4 regions of the Paenibacillus sp. FSL H7-0350 genome follow, and region 3 is predicted to be linked to each of the others. Evidence: predicted binding sites of a transcription regulator. Region 3 holds the regulator's gene; each other region holds the start of a gene.
The links. The regulator Rex, encoded in region 3, represses fermentation and respiration genes when NADH is low (regulators of the CRP and FNR family bind a similar motif). The targets are predictions, from matches to a motif close to TTGTGAAATATTTCACAA.
Positions count from the first base shown of each region.

Region 1: the regulator Rex is predicted to act here: its motif matches at 5,453-5,470, upstream of adhE (bifunctional acetaldehyde-CoA/alcohol dehydrogenase).
Region 2: the regulator Rex is predicted to act here: its motif matches at 3,724-3,741, upstream of NYE24_RS17540 (formate/nitrite transporter family protein).
Region 4: the regulator Rex is predicted to act here: its motif matches at 4,430-4,447, upstream of NYE24_RS00335 (DUF1641 domain-containing protein).

Region 1 covers NZ_CP151972.1:1,983,429-1,991,031, forward strand. Annotated here, with positions in the region: gene pflA (pyruvate formate-lyase-activating protein) at 1-112, opposite strand, end outside; gene pflB (formate C-acetyltransferase) at 233-2,494, opposite strand; gene adhE (bifunctional acetaldehyde-CoA/alcohol dehydrogenase) at 2,756-5,377, opposite strand; gene NYE24_RS09370 (extracellular solute-binding protein) at 5,919-7,385, opposite strand; gene NYE24_RS09375 (carbohydrate ABC transporter permease) at 7,519-7,603, opposite strand, start outside.
Region 2 covers NZ_CP151972.1:3,837,612-3,845,214, reverse strand. Annotated here, with positions in the region: gene NYE24_RS17555 (formate--tetrahydrofolate ligase) at 1-1,006, shown strand, start outside; gene NYE24_RS17550 (FAD-dependent oxidoreductase) at 1,568-2,932, shown strand; gene NYE24_RS17545 (nuclear transport factor 2 family protein) at 3,171-3,557, opposite strand; gene NYE24_RS17540 (formate/nitrite transporter family protein) at 3,842-4,669, shown strand; gene NYE24_RS17535 (MFS transporter) at 5,238-6,449, shown strand; gene NYE24_RS17530 (GNAT family N-acetyltransferase) at 6,517-7,041, shown strand; gene NYE24_RS17525 (MOSC domain-containing protein) at 7,031-7,603, shown strand, end outside.
Region 3 covers NZ_CP151972.1:1,737,922-1,745,524, forward strand. Annotated here, with positions in the region: gene NYE24_RS08120 (3-hydroxyacyl-CoA dehydrogenase NAD-binding domain-containing protein) at 1-836, opposite strand, end outside; gene NYE24_RS08125 (AAA family ATPase) at 968-2,470, opposite strand; gene NYE24_RS08130 (hypothetical protein) at 2,463-3,005, opposite strand; gene NYE24_RS08135 (aminoglycoside adenylyltransferase domain-containing protein) at 3,284-4,033, opposite strand; gene NYE24_RS08140 (DUF5590 domain-containing protein) at 4,276-4,797, opposite strand; gene NYE24_RS08145 (amidohydrolase) at 4,827-6,128, opposite strand; gene NYE24_RS08150 (redox-sensing transcriptional repressor Rex) at 6,118-6,768, opposite strand; gene dinG (ATP-dependent DNA helicase DinG) at 6,907-7,603, opposite strand, start outside.
Region 4 covers NZ_CP151972.1:60,796-68,398, forward strand. Annotated here, with positions in the region: gene NYE24_RS00320 (X2-like carbohydrate binding domain-containing protein) at 1-2,233, shown strand, start outside; gene NYE24_RS00325 (hypothetical protein) at 2,840-3,511, shown strand; gene NYE24_RS00330 (nitroreductase family protein) at 3,584-4,201, opposite strand; gene NYE24_RS00335 (DUF1641 domain-containing protein) at 4,526-4,963, shown strand; gene NYE24_RS00340 (NAD(P)/FAD-dependent oxidoreductase) at 4,995-6,173, shown strand; gene NYE24_RS00345 (SGNH/GDSL hydrolase family protein) at 6,339-6,968, shown strand; gene NYE24_RS00350 (hypothetical protein) at 7,004-7,156, shown strand; gene NYE24_RS00355 (hypothetical protein) at 7,279-7,578, shown strand.

The DNA.
Region 1 (7,603 bases), 250 kb from region 3:
TGTGGCAATACTGACACTTGAGCAGGCAGCCCTGCATAAAAAGCACGAAGCGGATACCCGGGCCATCCACCGTACCAAACGTTTCCAAAGAGTGGATATGTCCTTTAAGCATGAGATGTCATCCTTTCAAAAAAACTTAAAATTTTAACCACTTTCAGACAAGAGTGTACCGCCCTCTTGCAAGGGCGGCAGCTCTTAATTCATTTCAGTTCTTGTAGAACAAGAATGCATCTTACATGGAATCGTGGAATGTACGGTTGATAACATCCATCTGTTGTTCACGGGTCAGCTTGATGAAGTTAACAGCATAGCCGGATACGCGAATGGTCAACTGTGGATAGTTCTCTGGGTGATCCATAGCGTCGAGCAGCTGCTCACGGTTAAATACGTTAACGTTCAAGTGCTGAGCGTTATTGTGGAAGTATCCGTCCATCATGAAGACCAGGTTGGACTTACGGGAATCTTCGTCTTTACCCAGTGCCTTAGGAACGATAGAGAAGGTATTCGAGATACCATCCTGTGCATCGGAGTAAGGAAGTTTGGCAACAGAGTTCAGGGATGCCAGGGCACCCTTCTTGTCGCGTCCGTGCATTGGGTTAGCACCAGGAGCGAATGGTTCGCCTTTTTTACGTCCGTCAGGAGTAGTACCAGTCTTTTTACCATATACAACGTTCGAAGTGATAGTCAGTACCGATTGAGTCGGCACAGCGTCACGATACGTTTTGTTTTTGCGGATCATCGACATGAAGGTTTCAACCAGTTCAACTGCGATGCCGTCAACAGCGTCGTCGTTGTTACCGTAGCAAGGGAATTCACCCTCAGTTTCAAAGTCGATAGCAATGCCTTCTTCGTTACGGATTGGCTTAACCTTAGCGTATTTGATTGCACTCAGGGAGTCAGCAGCAACGGACAGTCCGGCGATACCGCAAGCCATCGTACGCAGAATGTCGCGGTCATGCAGCGCCATTTCGATACGTTCGTAGGAATATTTGTCATGCATATAGTGAATGATGTTCAGCGTGTTGACATAAGTCTTAGCGAGCCATTCCATCATTGGTTTGAAGCGTTTCATTACTTCGTTGTAATCCAGATATTCAGAAGTGATCGCAGGATATTCAGGACCTACCTGAGCACCGGATTTCTCATCTTTACCACCATTGATTGCATACAGCAGAGCCTTAGCCAGGTTGGCACGGGCACCGAAGAACTGCATTTGCTTACCGATACGCATTGGGGATACGCAGCAGGCAATTGCATAATCTTCACCCCAGTATGGACGCATTACATCATCGTTCTCATATTGGATGGCGCTGGTTTCAATAGATACCTTGGCACAATATTTTTTGAAGCCTTCAGGAAGCTTCTCGGACCACAGTACAGTCAGGTTTGGTTCTGGTGCTGGTCCCAGATTGTACAGGGTATGCAGGAAGCGGAAGCTGTTCTTGGTTACGCGAGTTGTACCGTCTTCGGCCATACCACCGATGGATTCTGTCACCCAAGTAGGGTCACCGGAGAACAGGTCGTTATAGTCAGGCGTACGCAGGAATTTCACAATACGCAGCTTCATTACGAAATGGTCAACGATTTCTTGTGCTTGCTCTTCAGTCAGAGTACCTTCTTCAACGTCGCGTTGAACATAGATGTCAAGGAAGGAAGATACGCGTCCCAAGGACATTGCCGCACCATTCTGTTCTTTAACAGCTGCCAGATAACCGAAGTATACCCATTGTGTAGCTTCTTTGAAGTTGACAGCCGGTTTGGAGATGTCCATACCATGAGCTGCAGCCATTTGTTTCAGTTCGCCCAGAGCACGCATTTGCTCGGACAGCTCTTCACGCAGACGGATAACATCTTCTGTCATGGAGTCTACTTCGAGTTCAGCCAGTTGCTGCTTCTTGTCTTTAATCAGGAAATCAATACCATACAGAGCAATACGGCGATAGTCGCCGATGATACGTCCGCGGCCATAAGCATCAGGAAGACCTGTGATTACGCCGGATTTACGCACAGCTCTCATATCTGGTGTATATGCATCAAATACGCCTTGGTTATGCGTTTTGCGGATGTTCGTGAACATGTCAACGATATTCTGCGGAAGCTCGAAGCCGTAAGCCTTAGTAGCATCGATCATCATCTTGATACCGCCGAACGGTTGGATGGAACGTCTGAAAGGCGCATCAGTCTGAACGCCGACAATCTGTTCCTTGTCCTTGTCAATGTAACCAGGAGCATGGGAAGTGATAGTGGAGACAGTATCGAGGGAAACGTCCCATACGCCGCCTCTTTCTCTTTCTTCCTTACTCAGCTGGGAGATAATCTTCCACAGTTCAGTAGTATTGCTGGTAGGACCTACGAGGAAATCTTCATTTCCTTCATAAGGCTTGATGTTCTTGGCAATAAAGTTATTAACGTCAACTTTCTTGGACCATGTGCCTTTTGTGAAATTTCTCCAGCCAGACTTAACCTCTTGTACTTCTTTTTCAATCACCGACATGCTAAATCCCTCCATTTATATTTAGTATATTTGTAGAGATCGCGGGCTTGAAGGTTAATCCCGTGTCTCGTGATCCCATGAGCTATGGTTGTTATAAAATTCACAATCGCATCTTCATAACCGGGACCGTTGTTTATATAAACATTTTAGTTTATTTTCTGAAAAAGGACTGTGACAAATATCACTCTTTCGGTGATATTTGTCACTTCCATCCAGTCCCATATTAACCTTTAACCTTATTCTTTGTCAGGCAACCGTTAATTAATTATCGAATTTGCCGTAGAATGCGTTGCGGTAAACATCAGCAAGCTCGGATACCAGCGGCATTTTAGGGTTGGCAGTTGTACATTGGTCTTCAAATGCACGGTCAGCCAGATAGTCTACACGGGATTCGAAGTCCTTAGGATCGAAACCAAGAGCCGAGAAGGATTCTTCGATGCCAAGTTTTTTGTTCATGTCGCGGATCGCATTGATCAGGCTGGTTACGCCTTCTTCGGTAGTGCGTGCTGGCAATCCCAGAATACGGGCAATTTCAGCATACCGTTCGTCAGCTACAAAGTGCGAATATTTAGGGAACGAAGCGAACTTCGTAGGCTTCTTGGCATTGTAACGGATAACATGCGGCATCAGGATTGCATTGGTGCGGCCATGCGCGGTGTGGTACTGTCCGCCCCATTTGTGCGCCAAGCTGTGGTTAATCCCCAGGAATGCATTGGCAAAGGCCATACCGGCAAGTGTCGATGCGTTGTGCATTTTCTCACGGGCCAGTTTGTCGCCTTGCAGTGCGGATTTCTCCAGCCACTGGAATACCAGCTGAATAGCTTTGATTGCCAGACCATCGGAATAGTCACTGGCCATTACAGATACATAAGCTTCGATTGCATGTGTCAATACGTCCATACCTGTATCGGCAACTGCTGTTCTTGGCAAGCTGTATACAAACTCAGGATCGATAATAGCTACGTCTGGAGTCAGCTCATAGTCAGCCAGCGGATACTTAGTATTATTACCCGTTGTCTTATCTGTGATAACTGCGAACGAGGTTACTTCGGAACCTGTACCGGAAGTTGTAGGAATCGCAACGAATTTCGCTTTGTTGCCGAGCTTAGGGAATTTGTATACCCGTTTGCGGATATCCATGAACTTCTGCTTCAGGCCGTTGAAGTCTGCATCCGGATGTTCATAGAACAGCCACATTCCTTTGGCAGCATCCATAGGGGAACCGCCGCCGAGTGCGATGATGCAGTCCGGCTGGAATCTGTTCATCATTGCCGCACCTTTTTCTACAGTAGTTGTCGATGGATCTGGTTCAACTTCAGAGAACACTTCGATGGCTACAGGAGTCTGACGTTGACGCAGATAATGCTCAACTCTTTCAACATATCCGAGCTTCACCATCATAGGGTCAGTGATAATAGCTACGCGTGTAATATCAGGCATTTTGGCCAGGTACTGAGTGGACCCCTTCTCGAAGTAAATCTTGTCAGGTACTTTAAACCATTGCATATTCACGGTACGACGGTTCACCCTTTTCACGTTGATCAGATTGATGGCAGTCACGTTCTGCGATACCGAGTTGCGTCCGTAAGATCCGCAGCCCAGTGTCAATGAAGGGATATTAGTGTTATAAATATCACCGATTGCGCCGTGTGTGGATGGCGAGTTGACGAGAATACGTCCGGTCTGCAGACGGTTGGAGAACTTCATGATAACTTCTTCGTTGTTGGAATGGATAGCCGAGCTGTGGCCCATGCCGCCAAATTCAACGATTTGAGCTGCGCGTTCGATACCCTGGTCAGCATTCTTCACTTTGTAGCAAGCCAGAACCGGGCTCAACTTCTCAGCGGACAATGGATATTTAGTACCTACACCTTCAAGCTCAGCTACCAGGATCTTCGTTCCGGCAGGAACCTGAATGCCGCACATTTCAGCGATCTTCACAGCGGATTGGCCAACGATAGCCGGGTTAACCGCACATTTCTCTACGTTCATTGCGCCGCTGGTCAGCTTGGCTGCTTCTTCTTTGTTCACAAAGTAACAGCCGTTTGCAATCATTTTCTTCTTCACTTGATCGAAGATAGCTTCTTCAATGATGACAGCCTGCTCGGAAGCACAGATCATACCATTATCGAAAGTCTTCGACAGGATAAGGTCAGTTACAGCCTGATCAATGTCAGCACTCTTCTCAATGAAGGCAGGCACGTTACCAGGACCTACGCCAAGTGCCGGTTTGCCGCAGCTGTAAGCTGCTTTGACCATTGCCGATCCGCCGGTTGCCAGAATCAGTGCAACGTCCGGATTGTTCATCAATGCGTTTGTTTTGTCCATTGTAGGAAGCTCAATCCATTGGATGAAGTTCTCTGGTGCGCCGGCTGCTACGCCTGCATCATGCAGAATTTTGGCTGCTGCCGCACTACACTCTTGCGCTGACGGGTGGAAACCGAATATAATAGGGTTACGTGTCTTCGCGGAAATCAAAGCTTTAAACATTGTGGTGGATGTTGGGTTGGTAACCGGTGTGATACCCATAATGATTCCGACTGGTTCAGCAATTTTCTGGAAGCTGTCATAAGCGTTATCCTCAATAACGCCTACAGTCTTGTCGTACTTAATTCCGTGCCAGATATATTCAGTGGAGAAGATGTTCTTCGTAATTTTGTCTTCGTATACTCCGCGTCCTGTTTCTTCAACTGCCAGTTTTGCCAGGTACATATGCTTGTCGAGTCCGGCCAGCGCCATTGCATGAACGATTGTGTTTGTCTGCTCTTGATCCAGGCCCATGAACGCTTCGTGGGCTTTCTTTGCTTTATCCACCAAAACCTGAATATACTCTTCAGCGGTGGTTTGTTTCACTTGGGCGGCGACTTCGTTTTTAACTGCCATCTCCCTCGTCCTCCTGTCAATTTTTAGGTTGTTTCTTTCTATACATTTATCTTAGCACATCCTTTTCACCTTGTATAGTGAAATCTTTCACAAAGTTTAAAGTTTTTTTTGAGTTGTTTTCAAAGCGCTTTCATTCGATCATTTACCGGTATTTTTTCCATATTATATGCATTATTTAATTAATATTTGTCTATTCTGCGAACGCAATACGGTAGTCTGCAGCGTTGATGGCCCATCTTGCCTTGCAATGCCAGTTGGGCATCGGTAATTCTGCTCATGAATGCCAAGCCGTCACTTCAGTTCATCCGCTGCTCTTCTATAGAATAACTCTGACGGTGTGAATATAAATATAAATATAAATCTCAACTTTACAAGTGGAAACGGCTTTGCCGTCCTTTTAAAGGACGGTTCCGTTTCAGCGAGAAATAGAAGGATAAGTTATCGTGTGAAACATATAAATTCTTATATTTTAAAAAAAGGAGACAGCATCTCTGCTGTCTCCTTTTATCCACCTCTTCCCCCACTAGGAGGACATCTAAATCTACTCCACCTTAATCGTATCGAAGAATTTCTGCTGGACCGTTGCGGCCGCCGCATCAAGCTGGACCTTCGAGTCTGTGCCTTCCTTGGCGAACAGCTCCTGGATCACGTTGGACATCGTGGCATAATAGTCCTGAGTGTTGTACTGGGCTTCAGGCTTGCCATCCAGCAGCGCCATGATTTCAGGACTGTACTGATATACAATATCGTACTTGTCATAGACGGCCTTGGTCTTCTTGCCGAAGTCGGAATCCGCAGCATAGTAATCCAGAAGCGGCGGGATATAATATTTGCCGTCCGTTTTACGCTGGCTGATAATGGCGTCGAGCGCTTCCAGTCCTTTATCTGAGAAATAGTCGAAGGTAATATAACGGAAGGCCATCTCCTGTTCATCCTTGCTGGCATTCGGGTTGATGACCAGATAGTCGCCGCCGAGTACGCCGGTATGCTTGCCGCCCTTCTCTGCCGCTGGCATCGGATAGGTCAGCACATCCTCAGGCTTGAACCCGCCCTGGTTGAGCGCCTGTTCGATGACACCGTCAGACCCGGCCATAACCATCGCTGTGCGGCCCTGCTGGAAGGCGCCTACAGCATCCCCCCAGCCAAGTGCCCAATCCTGGGGAACCGCTTTGGCTTCCCATCTCAGCTTCTTGTAGAAATCCAGCGCTTTGATTCCGGCTTCGGAATTGAAGGTTGCCACTACCTTGCCGCCTTCAATCTTCTGAATCTCCCCGCCTGCTTCAAACAGGAAGTTGGTCCAGTTCCAGCCGGCTTCATTGCCTTTGCCCATCGGGGCAATCCCGGAGATACCTTTCTTGGGGTCGGCCACTCCTTTGGCTGTGTTCAGCATGTCGTCCCAGGTCCAATCCATTGGAGGTACGGCTACACCTTTGTCATCGAGCATTTTCTTATTGATCATCGTTGTAGTGACGTAACCCTTCTGCGTTACCCCATACACCTTGCCGCCGATAATGAACTGATTCTGCAGCACTGGATTGATCTGATCCTTGAACTCATAGTTGTTCCACAGATCGGTGATGTCGGCTACCCAGCCCTTCTCAATCAGGAATTTGGCTTCGGTAGCATATGTGTTGAAGAAGGTAGGCGCTTCGTTCGCAGCCATCTTCACTCCGATCTCGCTTACATTATACTGCCAGTCATCCTTGACGATCTCCACGTTCGGATAGACTTCCTGGAACCGCTTGATTTTATCATCCTCCTGCGCTCTCACCTCGGTCAGGTCAGGCGTAGGATAGTGGATTTTGATCGTTACCTTCTTCTGGTTGATATCATCTGCCGGTGACTGTGACGGGGTTGCCGACTCTTCTGCCGCCTGGGTCGCCGCTGGTGCAGGTGTCGCTTCTCCCCCGTCAGCCGCCGGCTTGTTGCCGTTGTTATTGCCCCCGCAAGCGGACAATAAGGTCCCCGTTACCAGGAGACAGGCGAATACGCTGGAAACTTTACGCATTGTAACTCCCCTTTTCCATTCATAATGAGCTTACCCTTTCATCTTAAAAGAGAGACCGCTTACAAACGAGGTGTGATTATATTGCTTTCATGTGCAGGTATACGATCCGTATCTTCTGTAAGGATTCTTCTGCTCACCCTTTGACCGCTGACAATGAAACCCCGCGCATAATGAACTTCTGGAAGACCAGGAACACCAGGATCGGCGGCAGAGAGACA
Region 2 (7,603 bases), 2.1 Mb from region 3:
GGTCGGGTATGACCATGCGGGTCAGCCGGTAACGGCACAGGCGATTGGAGCCGTGGAGGCGATGACTGCGCTGTTGAAGGAGGCGGTGAAGCCGAATCTGGTGCAGACGCTGGAGGGAACCCCGGTTATTGTGCATGGCGGCCCGTTCGCCAATATTGCCCACGGCTGCAGCAGTGTGATCGGAACCCGCTACGCGCTGAAGCTGGGTGATGTGGTGGTGACCGAGGCTGGCTTCGGCGCGGACTTGGGCGCGGAGAAATTCATGGACATCAAATGCCGCCAGGCCGGGCTTGCTCCTGCGGCTGCTGTCCTGGTGGTTACGGTGAAGTCGCTGAAATACAACGGCGGTGTCCGCAAGGAAGAACTGTATGAGGGCAATCTGCCGGCACTGCTCTCCGGATTGTCCAATATGGAGCGTCATATTGAGAATCTGCGCAAGTTCGGCGTACCTGTGCTGGTGGCGCTGAATCATTTTGAAGGGGATGCCCCTGCTGAAGTGAATGAGGTGCTGGAGGCCTGCGGGCGGCTGGGTGCACCTGCTGCGGTATCCAAGGTATGGGCGGAGGGAAGCGCAGGCGGACAGGAGCTGGCGAAGGAGCTGATGAAGCTGCTGGACCGGGAGGAGCCTGTGCAGTACGCACCGCTGTATGAAGACCATCTGGATATTCCGTCCAAAATCAACCGCATTGTCACGGAGATCTACCGTGGAGCGGGAGTAGCCTTTTCTCCAGCTGCCAAGCGCAGTCTGGCGGTTATTGACCGGCTGGGCCTGCACCATCTTCAGGTCTGCATGGCCAAAACCCCGTATTCCTTCTCGGATCAGCCCCGCCTGCTCGGAGCCCCGGAAGGCTTCACCATGGGCATCCGGGACATCACCCTGTCCCTCGGGGCGGGATTCGCTGTTGTGATCACCGGCAACATGGTCACGATGCCGGGCCTCCCCGCCAAGCCGGCGGCAGAAAGCATACTGGTCGATGAGGATGGCGTAATTTCGGGTCTGGAATAAGACACTTCCGATCGTGACTACCAGCAGCATAAGACCATAGGGCTGTATAGCGAGTAGCGATTAGCAAATAACAATGAGTATAGCTTGGCCTTACTTTATCGCAGGTATGCTGCGGGAGTGAGGCTTTTTTGTATGCGAAAAAGCGAATACATTTTGCAGCCGCGAGGGTAAGTGACCGCAATGTAATCGAAAAACCGATTACAATGGGCTGGCGCGAGGTGCTCAAGCTCGATGGAAGTGATTTAGTCCGATTACAGGGCTGCGGTTCTGCCTAACTCTTTATCCTCCTGCTGTTTCCTGCTCCTGGCAGACATAATGCCCCTCCTCCGGGGGAAACTAAACCAAGGTTGAAGAGCGCATCGGCGGCACTAGTGGAGTGGATGATGCGGTGAAACTCCAAAGTTATTAAAATTTGAAATTGTGAACATTGTGAGAAAAATCACAAAACTACTTGCAATGTGATAAATATCACAATATAATCAGTGTATAAAGTGAAAACAATCACAAACGTAAACACAAGCCCTACTAAATAAGCTTTTCAACTTGGAGGAGGAAGAAATCATGAAAGTAGCAGTCATTGGATGTACCCACGCCGGAACGGCCGCCATTGTAAATACCGCACAGTTATACCCGGATGCACAGATCACGGTGTACGAGCGCAACGATAATATCTCATTCCTGTCTTGCGGCATTGCCTTATACGTTGGCGGTGTGGTCAAGGACCCGCAGGGACTATTCTATTCCTCCCCGGAACAGCTGGCTGCGCTGGGTGTGCAGACGAAGATGCGCCATGAGGTGATTAACGTGGATACCGCCCGCAAAACCCTGAAAGCCCGCAACCTTGTGACCGGCGAGGAAATGGAAGATACTTATGACAAATTAATTATGACAACCGGCTCATGGCCAATTGTGCCTAAGCTCGAAGGAATAGAGATGGAGGGTATCCTGCTCTCGAAGAACTACAATCATTCCAACACCATTATCGAAGAAGCGCAGAAGGTGAACAGAATTACTGTGGTCGGTGCCGGATATATCGGGGTCGAGCTGGTGGAGGCTTTTCAGATGAACGGCAAGGAAGTTACGCTGATTGACGGGGAAGACCGCATCCTGAGCAAATATCTCGATAAAGAGTTCACCGCACCGATCCAGCAGTCGCTTGAGGATCACGGCATTAAGTTGGCGCTGGGCGAGAAGGTCGCCTCCTTCGCAGGGGAGAACGGCAGAGTGACCAAGGTGATTACGAGCAAGGGTGAACATGAGACGGATCTGGTGATTCTCTGTATCGGCTTCCGTCCGAATACCGAGCTGCTGAAGGGTCAAGTGGATATGCTGCCGAACGGCGCGATTATGGTTAACGATTATATGCAGACCAGCCTGCCGGATGTCTATGCTGCCGGTGACAGCTGCGCGATTCATTACAATCCGACCGGGAAGCACGCGTACATTCCGCTGGCCACCAATGCAGTGCGTATGGGAACGCTGGTCGCCCGCAATCTGGTCTCGAACACGATCCCCTACATGGGTACGCAAGGAACATCGGGCATCAAGATCTATGAGGACAATATTGCCGGAACCGGACTAACGGAAGAGGCTGCCGCAGCCGAGGGAATGGATACGGAGAGTGTAATGCTGATCGACAACTACCGTCCGGAGTTCATGCCGACCTTCGAGCAGGTTCAGGTAAAAGTGGTCTTTGACCGTGCCACCCGCCGCATTCTGGGCGCGCAGATTATGTCCAAGATGGATCTGACGCAGTCGATCAATACCGTATCGGTCTGCATCCAGAACAAGATGACCGTTGACCAGCTGGCCTTCATCGACTTCTTCTTCCAGCCGCATTACAACAAACCTTGGAACTTCCTGAACACTGCAGGCCTTCAGGCTCTGCCTAAGCCTGCTCCCGTCAAGGAGCCTGTCCACGCTTAATTTATTGATACCTTTGTATTAGAGCCCATTCCGGGCTCTTTTTTTTGAAAAGGGAATTATGATTTTCTTCCGATGTGGATAAGTGGTGCATAAAGCCGGGGATACGCGAGTGGTCATCCGGGCTGAATGTGGTCGAAAAACCGACTACATCTTATCCGTCTATTTCTCGCCGAAACGGTACCGTCCTTGTAAAGGACGGCAAAGCCGTTTCCACTTGTGTTTCTTAAATGTTATGTGCTCAGCTGCGGTCCTCAATCAACACAATTTCTCCATCCTTAATGCCGAATATAGACGTTCCCTTTAGCCGCAGCATATCACCGGCCGATAATCCGCCAGGCATATCCACGGCAAGGATGCCTTCATAATCAATGGCCACCTCAACATTATTGTCAGGTCCTGCGCTGTACCCGGTAATGATCTGGCGGCGGCTGGAGAACATCGTTGATGATTGCTCAGCCAATGCCCGGAATGCCGGGATGCCGCTGGTTTCCGTGGTGGTTACCCCATTTGAAATATTCCGGAAGATGATATCCTGGTGCATCAGGTCAACCATGCCTTGAATGTCAAAAGAATTATATGCCCTGATATACGTTTCAATGATGTCCTGTACTTCTTGGCTAACCATACAAAGACTCCTCTCTCCGGCCTGTTTAACAAGCAGCCGGTATAACTTTTATCTTTTTTATTCGCTGCTGGATGCTCCGGTTCCTTCCGGTGAGATTAATCTGTGAATTCCTTGAGCTGTATTAAATCAGTGCATGAATCCAGCTTTTATGGTAAATTTGACATGTCAGTGAAAACTTTCACTTGGTTTTTCGGATAGTGACTTTTATCACGTAAATGTGATTAGGATCACGTTACAATGGCATAAAGGAACAAATTTTAAGTAATTAGAAGGGGATAGGAATCATGGCTTATAACAAACCGCAGGGAATCGCTGAAGTTACGGTAGAGAACGGAGTCAAGAAGGCACATAATCCGCTTAGCACTGTACTCATTCTCGGTTTTCTGGGAGGGGCGTTTATCGCGCTCGGATTTTTGCTGGATATTCGTGTCATTGCCGGTGCGCCTGCCGAGTGGGGGTCCATTGCTAACTTCATCGGGGCTGCGGTGTTCCCGGTTGGACTCATTCTGGTGCTGCTTGCCGGAGGGGAACTGCTGACGGGAAATATGATGGCGGTGCCGCTGGCGTTCATTGCGAAGAAGATCTCGTTCTGGGAAGTGATGAAGAACCTCGTGCTGATCACGCTCAGCAACCTGGCAGGCGCCTTGTTCGTTGCTTATTTCTTCGGTCACATCGTTGGCCTTACATCAGATGGTGTGTATCTGGAGAAGCTGGTAAGTATGGCGGAGCATAAGATCGATGCTACGTTCCTGCAGGCTTTTATCTCCGGGATCGGCTGTAACTGGCTCGTAGCGCTGGCGGTATGGCTGTCGTACGGGGCAGACAATTTCAGCGGCAAAATCCTCGGTATCTGGTTCCCGACCATGGCGTTTGTGGCCATCGGCTTCCAGCACGTTGTAGCTAACATGTTCCTTATCCCTGCTGCGATCTTCGAAGGACATTTCACCTGGGGCCAGTATGTGGCCAACTTCGTTCCGGTCTGGCTGGGCAATCTGACGGGCGGCGCGATCTTCGTGGCTGCTGCGTACTGGATGGCCTATCTGCGCAAGGAGCCGGGAGCAGTGAACTCGGCTGCAGGCGTCCCTGCTGCGGGTTTGAAGAAACACGCTTAATCAATATCGGACCTGACCCGGTGAATCGCCTGACTGTACCATAGCTTGGCCTAAGCACTTCCTGCTTCTCGGCATCCTGCTTCAAGGGATTCGTAGAGACAGGGAGTGTTTTTATGTCGGGTACAGCAGGATCTTTCTCCGGACACAAGTGGAAACGGCTTTGCCGTCCTTTATAAGGACGGTAACGTTTCAGCGAGAAATAGAAGGATAATTTATAGAGTAAAACTTATAAATACTTATATTTAAACAAAATTCACCGTGCAATCCGATTCGGGGGAACGAAATCGGATCTCACGGTGAATAAAATAGGGAGTGTTTCATATGGATCATTACCCCGGGTTCCGGGGAACGAATCAGTGCCGGCAAGGTATTTTTGTTTACGTGTGAAAGAGCGGGTTATAGAATATTAATATCGCTGGCGGCGGTGAAGAAGGGATTGATTTTCAATAGGATAATTCTCTGGTTTCCCGCGATACAGCATTAACGCGCATGCTTGCCCTGCCCCCTGTGTTGGGATGATACTGGATGGATTAATGACAGCTATGTTACAGGGGATGACAGACAAGATATGAGATTCATGCAGGCCTATCCGAAGGAAATAAAAGTATTCTTGATTGCCAGTCTTATTAATGCTACCGGCAGTGCGCTGATGTGGCCGCTGGTTACCATGTATGTATTCGATGAACTGGGACGTAGTATGAAGGACGCGGGAATTGTTCTGCTGGTGCAGTCCCTTGGGGGGATTGCCGGTCAGCTGCTGGGCGGCTCGTTGTACCATAAGGTAGGGGTCAACCGCCTGATTGTCGGCGCTCTGGCCATGAATGCCCTGACGCTGTTTGCCCTCCCGTGGGCGAGCGGAAGCTGGAGCGTATTCATTATCGTGATGGGGCTGATGGGATTGTTCAACTCCCTCTCCCTCCCGGCGATTCAGGCGTTTATCGGCTTCCGGTTCGCGGAGCAGCGCGCCGAGCTGTTCAATATCATCTATGTTGCTAATAATATAGGGGTAGCTCTGGGAACCGCGCTGAGTGGCTTCCTGGGCAATTATATGCTGAGCTTTGTGCTCAACGGAGTCACCTCGGCTGTATTTGCCGGATTCTTCTTCATCTATCTGCGCAGGGTAGGGGCGGCACCGGCTCAGGGCCAAGCCGCTAAGAAGCATCCGCAGAATGAAGTATCGGGCTGGAGACTTCTCGGCCATATACGGATCTATCTGTTCATGGCGCTGGGTTCGATGTTCCTGCTGATCGGCAATTCGATCTGGAACAGCGGAGTCTCGCCGTTCATTATCTCGGAGGGCTGGTCGAAGCAGCTATACGGCTTCCTCTGGACGCTGAACGGTGTGCTGATCTTCGCGGCGCAGCCGCTGGTCAGCCTGATCAAGCGCGGATTCGCGCAGACGTCAACCGCGCAGATGACGGCAAGCGCCGTCTTTTACCTGGCCGGGTATGCTGTAATTCTGATGGTGCCAAGCTATCCGGGGATGCTGCTGGGCATGGTGCTGGCTACCCTTGGGGAGATGCTGATCTCTCCGGCGATGCCTTCCTTCATCTCGGAGCATGCCCAGCGCAGCGCGCCGTTCTATCTCGGGCTCAGCGGCGGGATCGGCGCAATCGGACGTGTCATCGGGCCATATCTGATGGGCGTTCAGTTCGACAGGGGCGGTCTTGCGCCTACCGGCTGGCTCGCTTGCGGCATGGCTGTGCTGTCTGTAGGATTCTTCGCGGTCCACGCCTACGTGAATCGTTCGGCCGTACAGCCTGAGCGCAGGACAGCATAATCGTTCAGGCTGTAACTAAACCTTTTACGATCTGCTTAGTAATTAGTAAGGCAAGGGGTGTATAATGATGCAACCAATCAACAGAGATGCTGCGCTGCTTATCCGGCCCTCCGAAATCAGGGATGCCCGTGAGCTGATCGTGCTGGATAATATGATCTGGACGGAGAATACAACCCCGGGTCCGCTGATGTGGCGCTCGCGGGAGGACTATTTGCTGCATGCGCCGCCCGGCTCCCAGCTCGTGGCCTTGCAGGAAGGGGAGTTATGCGGTTATGTCGGCTTCGGCTGTCCCAGCGGGATGGAGAGCAACCGCCATGTATGCGAGGTGAATATCGCTGTGCATCCGCGCTTTCAGCGGCTGGGTGTAGGCAGCCGGTTGATCGCGGAGATCAAGCGCCATGCCGTGAGGCATGGCATCCGCAAGCTGCGGCTGCGCGTGCTCTCCTGCAATACACCGGCGCTTCAGTTCTACCGCAAATGCGGGTTCGAGGAAGAGGGACGCCTGCGGGAGGAGTTCTACTTAAGCGGACGTTATGTGGATGAAGTATTCATGAGCTGCTGGCTGACGGGAGGAGAAGGGGATGGAGACTGAAGTGAAGATGCAAGTCGTCTCGCTGAATGTAGGCAAGCCGAAGACGGTGGAATACCGCGGCAAGCCGCTGGACACCGGAATTTACAAGCTGCCGGTTGCCGGTTCGCTTGCACTTCGAGCCGGAGGGTTCACCGGGGACGGACAAGCGGATCTGGTCAACCACGGAGGCCCTGACAAGGCAGTCTGCGTCTATCCGGTGGAGCATTATGCCTATTGGGAGGAGCGGCTTGGCCGGAAGCTGGAGTCTTCCGCCTTTGGGGAGAATATTACGGCGTGCGGATTGCTGGAGACCGAGGTGTGTATCGGGGATATCTTCGAGATCGGTACAGCACTACTGGAGGTGAGCCAGCCGCGCTTCCCGTGCTTCAAGCTTACGCAAAAGCATGGACCGGCAGATATGCCGGCCCAGGTGTTGTCCACCGGCTACAGCGGCTTCTACCTCCGCGTGCTGCGTGAAGGCCGCCTTGCAGCCGGTGACCGGATCGTGAAGCTTGCGAGCGGAGCAGGCAATATCCCGGTGAGACAGGTCCTGTACTCGATGGAGCACGGGCGCAAGGATCAC
Region 3 (7,603 bases):
CCTTCGCCCGATTTCGCACCCAGTTGTCCTGCACGCACCATCTTCTTGAGAATGGTCGAAGGACGGTACTTAAGCTCGCCGTATTCACGGAACATGTTCTCCAGTGCGGCAAGAACGGAATCCAGACCGAAGCGGTCTGCCATTTCAAGCGGCCCGTTCTGGAACTGGTAGCCGATGCGCATAGCATCATCAATATCTTCAGGAGAGGCAACCCCTTCCTGGAGCACATGCATAGCCTCGTTAATGAACAGGCAAATGAGGCGTGAAGATACAAATCCGGGGGATTCGTAGATCATAACGCCTTTTTTCTCAACAATCTCATCGACAAAGGCTTTGGTATCTTCAAATGTGCTGTCCGAGGTTTTCAGACCGCGCACGATTTCAACCAGATCCACCTTACCTACAGGGTGTATGAAGTGCATGCCGATAACGCGTTCCGGATACATTGTAGAGCTTGCAAGCTCAGTCAAGCTAAGCGTTGACGTGTTGCTGGCAAGAATAATGTGGCTCGGACACACCTGATCGAGCTGATTGAATACCTTTTGCTTGGCTTCCAGATCTTCAACGATGGTCTCAATGACCATATCGCATGAGCTCAGTTCAGCGAAGTGTGTAACCTTCTGGATACGGGCCAGGATCAGCTTCTTCTCCGCCTGGGTAATCGCCCATTTCTCCAGCTGCTTGTCGAGACTGGTCTCGATCATTTCGTAGGAGTAGTTCAACCGTTCTGCAGTTTTTTCCACCAGCATGACATCCAGGCCCTTGGCTGCCAGCATTTCGGCAATCCCTTGTCCCATTGTGCCTCCGCCGATGACACCGATCTTCTTAAAATTCATGTAAAAGTCTCCATCCTTTCAGGTATCTATACTTCTGTATTGTACCTTGTCTGTCGAAAAAATAAGTAGCCCGACATATAATGATATCTTAGCATGTCTGAAAAGTAAAAAAAAATAACCGGCATAAAGAATTATGCCGGTAAAAGGACACTGTCACGAAATTGACAACGAAATTGCTCTCCGGAGAGAACTTCTTCCTTCATTAAAATGTCAAGGGAGTAATCAAATATATTTCTCTGCTTCTCCAGCAGGTCATTCGTGCGGATCATCAACTCGTCCAGTATTTTACTATTTTCCTTCATTAATTCTTCAGTGGTAACCATTTGCAGATTCGCAATGCCGAGCGAGGTGAGCCCTGACTTCATCATGGTCTCAACGATATTCAGCGCCTGATCGAAGTCTCCACGGGAACCGGTACTGCGTCCTCCGTAATACATCTCTTCGGCAGCCGCTCCGCCCAGGGCAATCATGATCTGGTTCTCCAGGTAATCCTTCGTGTACAGATACTGCTCGGTCTGCGGATTATGCCGGACATACCCTAGAGCCTGGCCGCGCGGGGTCAGTGTTACCTGGCTAACGCTTCCGGGGCGCAGCAGCTCAGCCATAATAGCATGTCCAAGCTCATGGATCGCTACCCGCTTCTTCTCTTCATGGTTGGTCTCACGGTCGGTCTTCTCACCCATCATGACCTTGTCGATCGCCATCGACAGATGACGCTGCTCCACCAGGGTCAGATTCTCGCGCATCATGTAGATCGCGGCTTCATTCATCACGCTCTCCAGCTGCGCACCCGAGAAGCCGTAAGCTTCTTCGGCGATTTTATCCAGATTCACGGTGTCATGCAGCGGCTTGTTCTTGGCATGCAGGTCGAGAATCGACTTGCGGCCCTTCTTGTCAGGCATATCCACCTGAATATGGCGGTCAAAACGCCCCGGGCGCAGCAGCGCAGAATCAAGCATCTCCTTGCGGTTCGTTGCGGCTACCAGCAGAATGCGCGGGGTATCATTGTTATAAATCCCGTCCATCTCCGTCAGCAGCTGATTGAGGGTCTGATCGTATTCACGCTGCTGTCCGCCTTCGCGTTTCCCGCCGATAACGTCAATTTCATCGATGAAAATAATCGCACTTTGCTTATTCTCCTTGAGTGCGCGTGTGCGGGCATCCTTGAACAAATCGCGCACGCGTCCGGCTCCGACGCCGACATACATCTCGACGAATTCACTGCCTGAAGCAGCTACAAACACAGAATCGGTGTAATGCGCCGCAGCCTTGGCCATCAGCGTCTTCCCGGTTCCTGGAGGGCCGGTTAACAGAATTCCTTTGAGCGGACGAATCCCGAACTTGCTGATTTCTTCATGCCGGATCAGGAAGTCCAGCGCTTCACGCAGCTCCTGCTTGGCATTGTCCTGTCCGCCGATCTCTTCAAAGGTTAGCTTGGAGGGACCGTTCTTCTTACGCTTCTTATCTGCACCTGCATTGACCGTCAGACCGCCGCGGGCATGGGCAATGAACAGGAGCGCGGCAACCATGCCCATCGCTATAATTACAGGAAAGATATTAATTCCCACAAAAGCCATAAAAATCAGCATGACCGGAACAAATCCGGCTACAACCTCTTTCCAGTACTTAGGCATTGTTCCACACTCCCATCTTGGCTGCTGCACGCGGCAGAATGATGAATTTGCTCTCTGTGCCGTTGCTCAGGCTTACATAGACATTGTTGTCGTCAATCTCTGTGGTAGCTGTAACGCCGCTGTACTTACTGTCCTGCTCCTTCAGTCCGTCCAGCTTCGCTGGTATCAATGTATATTTCCGGCTCTCCATAGCTTCTGCTACAGAGAACATCGCTTTATCCCAATACTCATCCAGCAGTTCACTCGGCTTCTGTTCCACATCCAGCTTAAGGGTCCTGCCGTCAATAGCGGTGCTGCCTTCTCGTGATACATACTGCACCAGCTCACGTAATTTCGTGCCCGGCTGCAAATCCAGTTTCAAAGTGACTTCATTGCGTTTAATAGTAATATGGGAATCCTTCACACCCTGGTAGGATGATACCAGCTTCTGCAGCGGCTTCTGCACCGCGAATTGACGGTAAGAATACCAGCCACCAAACAATAATGCAGCAGACAGCAGAGACGTTAGCAGCACAGGCATAAGACGAAGTTTCAAGAAACGTCCTCCTCTCAATAATGACCAAGCTTAACTCTATAATAAAGACCAGCCAGCGTGTCTAGCGCCAATCCGAGACTGACATGCTCTTAAGCATGTCTTGATACAAGTAGTAGTATATCATAGGTGTATATACGATTTTACATAAAGTTGTGAATATATTTAAAATTTTTGATACTAATTTCTGGATGTTTCATGAACCATGAAAAAACGGCAGCTCAGATTTATATCCTGAAATGCCGCTGCTACTTTCATATTCCGGCGTACACTACATCCGGCTAACGCTCAATTTCAGCCATCATATATTCCGCAAAATCAGTTAATAGCTCCAGTTCATAGCCTTCGGCGCGAGCACCGCTATATTCCTTAAGACACCGTCTAAGCAGCCCGTGGAAGCGTTCCGGCAAATGCTGAAGTCCCCACTCCCCGCCTTCCTTCTTGGAAGAGACATGACCTTCCTGCACATAGTAGAGTACCCTGCATAGATTCAGTGTGTAATAGAGTGGAGCATTCCCAATATTCTGCGGCGCATCATCAACATCCCTGATAATGGAATCCAGATAGTACCTCTGGTCTACCGGCGCAAAGGCCTCGCGTATCGGCTCCCCGTACAAGATAAACCCGCGATGGTAGACTACTGCAAAATGTGCCGCCAGATCAGCATCCTCAAAGCCGCCGCACAGATAATTCTTATCGGTTCTATACCGCTCTAAATGAGCTTCTGAAAAGTGAAATTCAAATGGCGTAGGATACACAAAGTTATGCAGGTATGTCTTCAGGACGATAGACAGTTCAATTCCGCGCTTATTCGGCAGACTGTCATGAAAGGCTACGATACGACCGGCAAGGCTATGACTGACCTCTGCGGGTAGCTTGTCCTCTACGACAATGAGCAGATCAATATCGCTTGAATCCGGTTGAAAACAGCCCATGGCCAGGGAACCGTGCAGATAAATCCCCGACAGATTATCCCCCAGCTCTTCCTTAAACAAATCCACCGCCTGATCCAAATATGCTAAAACTTCCAATTTCATCATCCTCCTTGAGAGACATATATGCAGGTTGGCGATAGCATTCGAGGAATACAATCAGTATATCAATTCAAGTATATTAATCGATGTATCTCAAACCATATATCTCCATTAAGCCACAGTTCCCCGTCTGCCACCAGTCCCAGAACAGTTCCAGATTATTTTCGACATGATGGATACAAAAAAACGGAAGAACAGATAATCTGTTCCCCCGCATGTTATTCTGCTGAGCGCTTAGCTTAACGGTTGGGCAAACTGTACCCCTCACCGATGGCGCTGCCATCCTTGAAGCGGTAGAAGTTGTAATAGAATCGCCCGTCTTTTTTGTAAAATAGCTGCCAGGCATATTCCCCGTTATATACACCGGGCAGCAGCCGTTCGATCTTCACGTCCGGTAACTGATCGGCTATGATTCCGCGCATTTTCTCTTCGGAAGTGCCTTTGCTCAGCTCTTCAGCATACAGGTCGTTGTCGCCTCCGGCAGGCTTGCCCTCCAAGGTGAAACGGACCCACACCATCAGATCGATCCCGGCTTCATTTTTGCCGGTTAGCACCCAGTAGATCTCATTCTCATTCCAGACGGATTTCTGAGCCTTGGTTACCTCCGTTAGTCCGGCACGCGTCCGGGCCAGCTCCTTGGCCTCATTCCGCTCGTTCCACTGGTCCTTCATAATGTAGGCATAGAACTGGCTTAATCCGAACAGAAGGAGCAGCACCACGGTAAGCCCCAGCCAGATCCATTTTCTCCTCTTCTTCTTCACAACGCTGCTTCCTTTCCCGTTCTCCTGAATTACCGTTTAAGCAGGCTCTCGAACGTCTCCTGTGCTTTGCGGCGGATAGCTTCTTCATCCAGTGTCAGGCATTGTCCATGCTTCACAACCTGCTGGCCGTTCACCCATACATGCTCCACATCCTTGGCACTTGCCGAATAGACGGCATGGGAGAGCAGATCGGTATGCGGCAGCAAATGCGGCTGGTCAATATCAAGCGCGATGAAGTCGGCCTTCATTCCTGCTGCAAGCCGGCCTACCCCGCTTAGGAAAATAGACTGCGCCCCGTATTCCGTGGCCATCAGTAGCGCTTCAGGAGCCGGTACCGCTGTAGGATCACCGCTTACGCCCTTGTGGATCAGAGCCGCCAGCCTCATCTCTTCGAACATATCCAGATTGTTGTTGCTTGCCGCGCCGTCTGTACCCAGGGAGACCTTAACCCCGGCTCGCAGCAGCTCAGGAACACGTGCAACCCCGCTGGCCAGCTTCAGGTTACTGCCGGGGTTATGCGACACGCCAACGTTATAGCTGGCCAGAATCCCGATCTCTTCATCGTTCAGATGAACCCCGTGGGCAATGAGCGAAGGACGGGTGAACATCCCCAGCTTCTCCAGATGTGCGACCGGACGAAGGCCGTAGTCAGCAACGTTCTGCTCCACTTCATGGCGCGTCTCGGACATATGGGTATGCATCGGCAGGTCCAGATCATGGGCAGCCTGCACAAACTTCATGAAAAACTCTGGAGGACAGGTGTACGGAGCGTGCGGTGAGAGCATAGTTGTAATTCTGCCGTCAGCCTTGCAGTGCCAGTTACGGGCAAAAGCAACCGCCTCAGCGAGCTTTGCTTGCTGTACCTCTTCCGGGCACAGCCCAATTACGCCGCGCATCAGCACCGCACGAATACCGGACTGCTCCGTTACTTCCGCTACCCGGTCCATATGATCATACATATCGAGGAAGGTGGTTGTGCCGCCCTTCAGCATTTCCAGTACGGACAACGAGGTTCCCCAATATACATCATCACCAGTGAATTTCTCTTCCATCGGCCACATCTTCTCCTGCAGCCAAGTCTGAAGCACCATATCGTCGCCGTATCCGCGCAGCAGTGACATGGCCGTATGCCCATGGGTATTGACCAGACCCGGCATGAACAGCAGACGGCTGCCGTCTACGACCTGAGCGCCATCCTCCACTACCGGCTCAGCTTCACCTATGTAAGTAATCAGATCATTCTCCAGGGTCATATACCCGCTTAGAACCGGCTTGTCGCTGCCCGGAACCAGGAAGTGCCCGTTCTTGATTATCGTGATCTTACTGCTCATCTTCTGCCTCATCCTTTCCATCATGCAAATAATAGGCCAGGCTCTGCAGATCTGTGGTGAAATCTGCGGCATGAATCCGGATATTGGCAGGCGTCCTGAGAATAACCGGTGCGAAGTTCAGAATCGCCTCAATGCCGGAGTCCACAAGAATATCAGCTACATTCTGGGCTTCGCTGTCAGGTACGGTAATAATCCCGATGCGGATGCCCTGCGAGCGGATTGTGCTGCTTAACTCCTCCATCGGCTGCACAACCAGCGAGTTGATCTGCTGGCCCACCTTCGGCGGGTAGGCATCGAAGATCGCAGTAATCTTCATCGTATCCTTCAAGTAAGCGTTGTAGTTAGACAAGGCATGACCGAGATTACCGGCTCCAACCAGTGCAACATTAATTTGCTGGTCAAGCTTCAGGATATGGCGAATCTTCTCAATTAGATAGGATACATCGTAGCCGATACCCTTCCTGCCAAAATCACCGAAGTAAGCCAAATCCTTACGGATCTGGGCGGGATTCAGATCAAGCTTCTGGCCCAGCTCCTGAGAAGAGACTGTGGAGATTTCACGTTTTTGGAGATCGTTCAGGAAACGCAGGTACACTGGGAGCCTGCGCACGACGGCCTCCGATATTTTATCCGATTTCATGTATTCTCCTCCTTAATAGTTGTGTTATACCCGTTCAATTATAGCAACCGTGCCCCCCGCCTGCCGGATCGGCAGGACAGGGCGGGAACGGATCTTCAGGTTAATCATGACTTATTAATAATAGCAATAGCAGATGAATTAGGAAACCCCGCCGTCTTCCAGCCATTCGGCAATTCTCGGGACCATCTGCTCGGTGAGCATATGCTCCATCTTGGGACCGGGGAGTGAATACAGGAAGTACTTTCCGTAATGCGATTCAATTACTCTAGTATCGTACACAATTACGATGCCCCGGTCCTGCGCCGTGCGGACCAGCCGCCCGAAGCCCTGCTTGAAGCGGATGACTGCCTGCGGCACGGACAGCTTCATGAACGGGTTCTTCTTCTGTGCCTGAAGCAGCTCCGACTTCGCTTCTGCCAGCGGGTGATTCGGCGGCTGGAACGGCAGTCTGACAATCGCCAGGCAGGTCAATGCTTCTCCCGGAATATCTACCCCTTCCCAGAAACTGCTGGTACCGAGCAGGACCGAAGCCGGGCTGTCCTGGAAGCGGCGGATCAGCTTGCTCCGGCTGCCGCCCTCCACACCTTGTCCGAGCACCGCGATATCCTGGGAGGCAAGCGCCTCCTTCAGCGGGTCATAGACCTGGCGCAGCATCTTGTAGGAGGTGAACAGCACCAGCATTCGCCCTCGTGTAGTTACAGCAGTCTCGGCGAGGGAATGAACAAGCGTGTCCACAAAACGGGCATCCCCTATACTTCCCTTGACGCTCGGGAAGTCGCGGGGAATGACCAGCAGAGCCTGCTCCCGGTATTTAAACGGCGACGGAAGCAGCGCT
Region 4 (7,603 bases), 1.7 Mb from region 3:
TATCACAGCGGCGCCGTGGCTTAATCTTGGGCTGACTTCGAGCTCACTTGATCCTGCACCGAAGATGGGCTGGATGATGGGGGACCTTGAGATTGACCCGTTCAACTCGGACCGGATGATGTACGGCACGGGTGCTACGATCTACGGTACGAATAACCTCGGAGCCTGGGACACCGGCGGCAAGGTCAACATATCCGTGATGGCCAAAGGGGTAGAAGAGACCGCAGTGCTCGGGCTGATCAGCCCGCCGGCGGGTGCCCACCTGATTACTGCACTTGGTGATGTGTCCGGCTTCCGGTATGAGGATCTGACAGCGGCACCCGTCAAGTTCCAGACCAGCCCTTCCTGGGCCAGCACGAACAGCATCGATTATGCAGAGCTGGACCCGGCCTATGTCGTCCGTGTCGGCGGTGTGGACAAAGAGAAATATCCGAACAGCAAGTCAATCGGGATCTCGAATGACAACGGCAAGAACTGGTATATGCCCAATGCGGAACCCTCGAACGGAGGGACAACCACGGTTGGGCAAGGCCAGGTAGCTGTATCTGCGAGCGGCAATGCGCTTTTATGGAGTACGTCAGACATCGGGGTCTATTATTCCAAAACAGGCGGCAACTCCTGGACGGCGAGCAGCGGAATCCCCGCCGGAGCGAAGATAGCATCCGACCGGGTGAATCCGAATAAATTCTATGGTTTCTATGAGGGCAAGCTCTATGTCAGTACGAATAGCGGAGCCACCTTCACAGCTACGGCGGCGACTGGCTTGCCAGCCAATAACGTGAACGGCCTGCAGCCGAGCCAAGCGCAAGTGAGCCTGAAGGCCATGCCGGGCGTGGAAGGCGATATCTGGTTTGCCGGAGGACATCCGCAGGATAAGTATGGCATATGGCATTCTACCAACTCAGGTGCCAGCTTCACGAAGCTGAGCAATGTGGAAGAAGCGGACCTGATCGGGTTCGGTAAGGCTGCGCCGGGTGAGAATTACATGGCACTCTATACGGTAGCCCAGATTGATGGTGTTAGAGGAGTCTTCCGTTCGGATGACGCCGGAGCCAGCTGGGTGCGGATTAATGATGATAATCATCAGTATGCCAGAATTAATATGGCGATTACCGGAGATCCGCGCGTCTATGGCCGTGTCTATCTCGGAACCAATGGCCGCGGGACTTTATATGCTGATCCGGTGAACCCTCCGGCAGCAGGCTCCGTCATTACGCCGGTCACTGCCAGCTTCGATAAGAAGACGGGGAATCAGAGCGACGTTGAAGTGGCAATGACCCTGAACGGAAATACTCTGGATTCCATAACCAATGGAGCAACTGCACTAACTGCTGGCACGGATTATACAGTCAGCGGTTCAACGGTAACGATTCATAAGGCTTATCTGGCAGCACAGCCCATCGGAGCAACAACCCTAACCTTCCATTTCAGTGCCGGAGCTGCGAAGACCTTAACGGTTACGGTGGCAGATACGACATCAACGGCTAATGATTCAACCCTCACACCAGTCACTGCCAGCTTCGACAAGAAGACGGGTAATCAGAGCGACATCGAAATAGCGATGACCTTGAACGGGAATACTTTAACTTCTATTAAAAACGGCCCGGCAGTATTAACCGCCGGAACGGATTATACAGTGAGCGGATCGGTTGTAACGATCCGCAAGGCCTATCTGGCAGCACAGGCTGTGGGAACAACCACGCTGAGCTTCCAGTTCAGTGCAGGCGCACCGCAGAGCCTGGCGGTCATGGTGACAGATACGACAACGCCGGTGGACGGCGGTCTGAAGGTCCAGATGTTCAATAGCAGCACCGCTAATGCTGTCAATGCCCTCAGCCCGCGGATCAAGCTGGTGAATACCGGTACTGCTGCGGTCTCCCTCGCTGATGTGAAGCTCAGATATTATTACACCAGTGATGGCGAGCAAGCCCAGAATTTCTTCTGTGACTGGTCCCAGGTAGGGAGCGCCAATGTGACAGGGACGTTCGTGAAGCTGCCAGCAGCCTTGAGCGGCGCGGACCATTACCTGGAGCTGGGCTTCACAGCAGCAGCAGGCTCGCTTGCTCCGGGAGCCAGTATCGATATTCAGATGCGGGCCTCCAAGGCAGATTGGAGCAATTACTCCCAGACCGGCGATTATTCCTTCAATCCAGCGGGCACAGCTCCTGCGGATTGGGCCAAGCTGCCGGCTTACATCTCCGGCAGTCTGGTATGGGGGATTGAGCCTTTGTAGAATGAACGGCAGCCCATGCACAATTGCATGGGCTGCCAGTTTTTAGTCTAGGGCATTGAACACATATAAACCTCTATCGTTGATCAGTACATCAACAATAGAGGTTTATATTGTTACCACTATACCCATGTTAGTCTCAGACTCCTTATCCTATCCTTTGTTCTCAGCCGGGTAGAAATGGTCCGAGGCGGCAGTATATTTGCCTATCCTGCACATTCAAACTGATCTCAACTGATCCGCTTACCACGATAGGATGGGATTGTGAAGCCAGTGAGCTTTAAGAAGCTCATACCGTTTCGTGTAGGGACTCACTTAAGGCGGGAATGTCAGGATCAAAGATATAGTCTCAGTCACAAGGTGGAGCGCTGCTTAAGATTAGCTGCCGGAGATTCTGTCCTGGCTAACGTTCTTCCTGCAGTGTCTGTTTCCTTGAGCTGATACCTGAATTATACCGTCCGAACGGAGAATAGTAAAAAGCCGAAATTTTTAAATTTGCACTTTCTAATTGGGAAAAGGTATTGTAAGCGCTATTATTCTACGTTTTCCTTAGAATCTGCTGAATTCAAATCCCACTGCCTTTACTGTATAATGAAAAGGATGGTTTCAATGCTGCGTAGACTCCGGCAGCTTTGCCTGGAGGGAAAGGATACGGAAATGAGCTTGTATGGAGTGAAGCTTGAGGAACTCGGCAGCGGGCTGCTGAAATCCTTTTTGGAGGATAATTATATATGTGCGGGTTATCCCGGTACGGGTGATCTGGAGCAGCATAGCAGAGAAGAGATCAGCAGCAAGCTGGCTGCCGCAGGCTATCACGGGCATGAGCTGGAGGTCGCAACTCATACCCTGGATATCTTCGTCAATGCGATGCAGGATGGGGATTATGTGCTGATCGCCGATGAAGAGTGGGTGTATCTCGGGGACCTTGGCGATTACTTCTATGATACCCGGCACAGCGGCACTGAGGATAGTACAGCCCACCGGCGCGGTGTCACCTGGCTGAAGAGTCTGCCTTTTGCTGCGGTTAATCTGGCTGCAGCAGAGCTGCTTGCTTCTGACAGCAGAATAACTGCTTATTCAGGAGTGCTGCCCGCAGCCCGAATCGATCTGTGGCTGGGGAATCAGGCAGGGGATGGCGGGAGTGCCGCCGGGGCCTGCTGCGTTCAGGTGGATGAAGCTACAGTAGCGCAGGCGCTAGCTATCCTGAAGGCGGCTCTATACAGCACGGATGTGGAGCGGCAAGAGCGTGCGGCTGTGGCGATTTTGCAGTATGCGCGGTGAGTACGGATTAGGAATACGTCAGGATGATATAGATAAGGGTCTTTCGGCAGATTAGCCGGAAGACCCTTTTTATTAGATAAATTCAACAAACTCATTAACCGGCTTGCGGTAGCCGCGCGGTCTGATCTTGTGCTGGTTATCCTTGCCGATCGTAATCAGCATCACCGGAACCATATGGTCGCCGAGACCGAGTGTAGCCTTCACTGCCTCCGGATCGAAGCCGATCATCGGGCAGGTATCCCAGCCCTTATCCTTGGCAATCAGCATGAATTGCATCGCCGACAGAGAAGCATTGCGGATCGCTTCATCCCGCTGGAACGCATCATTCCCGGTATAAGCATCGTTGATGGATTGAATGGTTTGCTCGTAAGCATCCTCGCTCATCGCTCCCAGCAGCTTAAGCCCGCTATAGATTTCAGGAGCCTGCAGATAGGCATTCTTGTCACCCAGTACCACAATAACAGCCGATGCGGTGTGGATCTTGTATTGACCATACGCGTCCTTGCGGATGGCTTCCTTCACGCTGTCATCGCTGATCACCTTGTAATGGGCGTGCTGAAGATTATAAGCTGAGGGAGCCAAACGGGCCAGGGAGAACATCTCTTCGAGCTCACTCTGCGGGATGGTAACACCTTCCACGAAATTATTAGCCGATCTGCGGGATTGCACCAATTCGGAAAAAGTACTCATAAATCATTACCTCCATCTAATTATGTATGCTGCTTAGTTAAAATTAATTGCTAATATTAATTAATAAACTTACATTAAGTTACTTGCTTAAGATATCACGACTCTTTGCATACGTCAATGAGCAAATACATAATAATTTGTAAATTTAACCTGATTAAATAACTGAGTTCGATAAAATCGATAAGGAAGTGATAATAATCACAAAAATAGGTTGAAAAGACAAAAAGATTGTGACAATAATAACAAATAGAGTGTTATAATAGTCACATAGTTTCACTTGGATGTCATTATGCAAGAATACGATTTGTAAAAGGAGACTTCGATATGTCAGAAACCGTTACCCAAAATCTTCCTGAACAAGAAATACCAGAAGCTGCCCTTCCCAAAGAGGATGTGCTGAAAGAGCTTTTGAAGCCGGAGGTTCAGCAATCTCTGATGGCACTGGTCGAGCAGTTGCCGCAGATCACACAAATGGTCAGTGTATTGTCCAAATCACTAGATTTTGTGCAGTCGGTTGCCACGGATGAAGTACTTAAGAATGATACAGTCGGTGCGATCAAGGAAATGGCGGGTCCTGTGGTGGGCACTGCCAAGAATCTGGCGGCTACTGTCATTGAAGCGAAAGACCGCGCGGATGCAAGCAGTGAAACCATCAGCCTGTTCGGCATGATGAAGATGATCAAGGACCCGCAGGTGCAGAAGGCTCTCCGGTTCATGAATGCTTATCTACAGGTCAGCGGTGAACGTCAATCGGGCAAATAAGCCCGTAATACTTAATGATGGAGGAATGATCATGTCAAAACATATAGTGATTCTAGGTGCAGGCTACGGCGGCTTGCTAAGTGCCTTAACCGTTCGTAAATATATGAGCAAAGCGGAAGCCAAAATTACGGTAGTCAATCAGTATCCGACTCACCAGATTATTACGGAATTGCACCGGCTTGCAGCGGGCAGTGCGTCTGAACAGGCGGTTGCCATGCCGCTGGCGAAGCTGTTCGCCGGTAAAGATATTGATCTGAAAATCGCCAAGGTCAATTCGTTCTCCGCAGAGAACAAGCAGATTATTCTCTCGGACGGCGTCATGCTGACTTATGATGCTCTCGTTGTCGGTCTGGGCAGCACGACAGCATACTTTGGTATTCCGGGACTTGAAGAGTACAGCATGGTGCTGAAATCAGCAGCAGATGCGCTCCGGATTCGCCGGCATATTGAAGACCGGATTCGTGACTATTCCAAAACCCGCAACGCAGCAGATGCTACGATTCTGATCGGAGGCGGCGGATTGACCGGGGTAGAGCTGGTAGGCGAAATCGCCGACATTCTGCCCAAGCTGACGAAGCAATATGGAGTGAATCCTGCTGAGATCAAGCTTCTGCTCGTTGAAGCGGGTCCGAAGATTCTCCCCGTCCTGCCGGATCATCTGATTGAGCGCGCTACAGCCAGTCTGGAGAAGCGCGGGGTGCAGTTCCTGACCGGTCTTCCGGTTACGAAGGTGGCCGACAATACGATTGATCTGAAGGATGGGCAGCAGATTGTGGCGAACACCTTCGTCTGGACCGGCGGGGTACAGGGCAATCCGCTGGTTGGCGAATCTGGTCTTGAAGTCAACCGCGGCCGGGCCACGGTGAATGAGTTCCTGCAGTCCACTTCGCACCCTAATGTATTTGTAGCCGGAGACAGCGCTGTTGTCTTTGCACCGGATGGCCGTCCTTATCCGCCGACGGCACAGATCGCCTGGCAGATGGGTGAGCTGATCGGCTACAATCTGTTCGCTCATCTTAATGATAAACCGCAGGAAGCCTTCAGCCCGGTCAATTCCGGCACACTCGCCAGCCTAGGACGCAAAGACGGGGTAGCCATTGTCGGCGGTAACTCCACTCCGCTGAAGGGGCTGCCGGCTACACTGATGAAGGAAGCCAGCAATATCCGTTACTTGACTCATATCCATGGCTTGTTCAGTCTGGCCTATTAATCTCTTATCCTAAGATCCCCCTAGGGCTGTCATATGGCAGTCTTAGGGGGTTTTCTGATTTAAAATAAGGAATAATTTTCAATTAAAACGTGTCCGCAGGAAAATCTATTTGCTATAATGATCATGTTTACATAATACAGATATTTTCATAGGAGGATTTCAGGCATGCCATTTCAAAAGAACGATATCATCCTGTTCCAGGGGGATAGCATCACGGATTGTGGACGCAATTACGCCGATGCCTCTTCGCTGGGTGTAGGTTACGCGCTGATGGCGGGCGCCCGGCTTGGCCTTCAGTATGCAGAGAAGAATCTTACGTTCCTGAACCGCGGAGTCAGCGGCAACCGGGCGGTCGACCTGCAGGAGCGCTGGGAGAGGGATTGTCTTGGGCTGAAGCCAACCTGGGTATCTATTTATATTGGAATAAATGATACCTGGCGGTGGTATGATTCCGGGCAGGAGACTACAGCGGCTGAATTCGAGTCGTCCTACCGTGATCTGATTGAACGGACCAAGCAGCATCTGGATGCCAAGCTGGTGCTGGTAGAGCCGTTCGTATTGCCGGTGCCGGTAGACCGCAAGGGCTGGCGTCAGGACTTGGACCCCAAAATTCACGTAGTTCGTGAGCTGGCCCGTGAATACGGCGCTGTACTCGTGCCGTTGGATGGTCTGTTCGCAGCGGCATCCGTCAAGGCTGAACCTGCCTACTGGGCGGCGGATGGCGTGCACCCTTCGCCTGCGGGACATGCCTTAATCGCCGATGCCTGGATGAAGGCCGTAGGTGCAATAAGCTAAAGTGGAGTTCAGCGGGAGATTGAGCCGCGCAATTATTGCCTATTGAGATCACCGTACTCACCGGTTCCAGCGTCTGCGGGGGCCGGTTTTTTGACGTCTGCCTGACAGACGCCTTGCTGCTGAACGGCAGGAAGGAGGCGTTCATTTCACTCTGCGTAGTAAGACTGTTATACTTAGAAGATACATAAGATTTGGAGGTGGAACCCATTAGGCGGTTGCTGCTGATTCTGCCTGCCCTTCTGGTTGTTCTATTACAGAGAGGGCTCCTTTTGAATCCAAGAGATTCAGTGATGAGGAGTTCATCCAGACGATGGCTGCGGCCGTGAATTCAAGCAAGCGTATTGCCGGCGAACTGGATTATGATGCAGATTTCCGCATGAAGCTGGTCTACGATGACGGCTATACAGAAGATTACATTCTGGGTCTGGGCCGGGAGGAAGGGAACAGCGGACTTCTGCTGTCTGCTGAGCGCAGCGGGACGGGGTATACCGTATCCGCCAGTAATGCCGACAAGCTGCACAAGCTGATCTTCAACGGAGGAGGACTGGTCTGTTCCTTCTCCTCTGGCAGGGCGGAGCTGGAGCGGGCAATTCCGGCTGCTTCTTACTGATGAACAGGGCGAGGCCATCGGAACG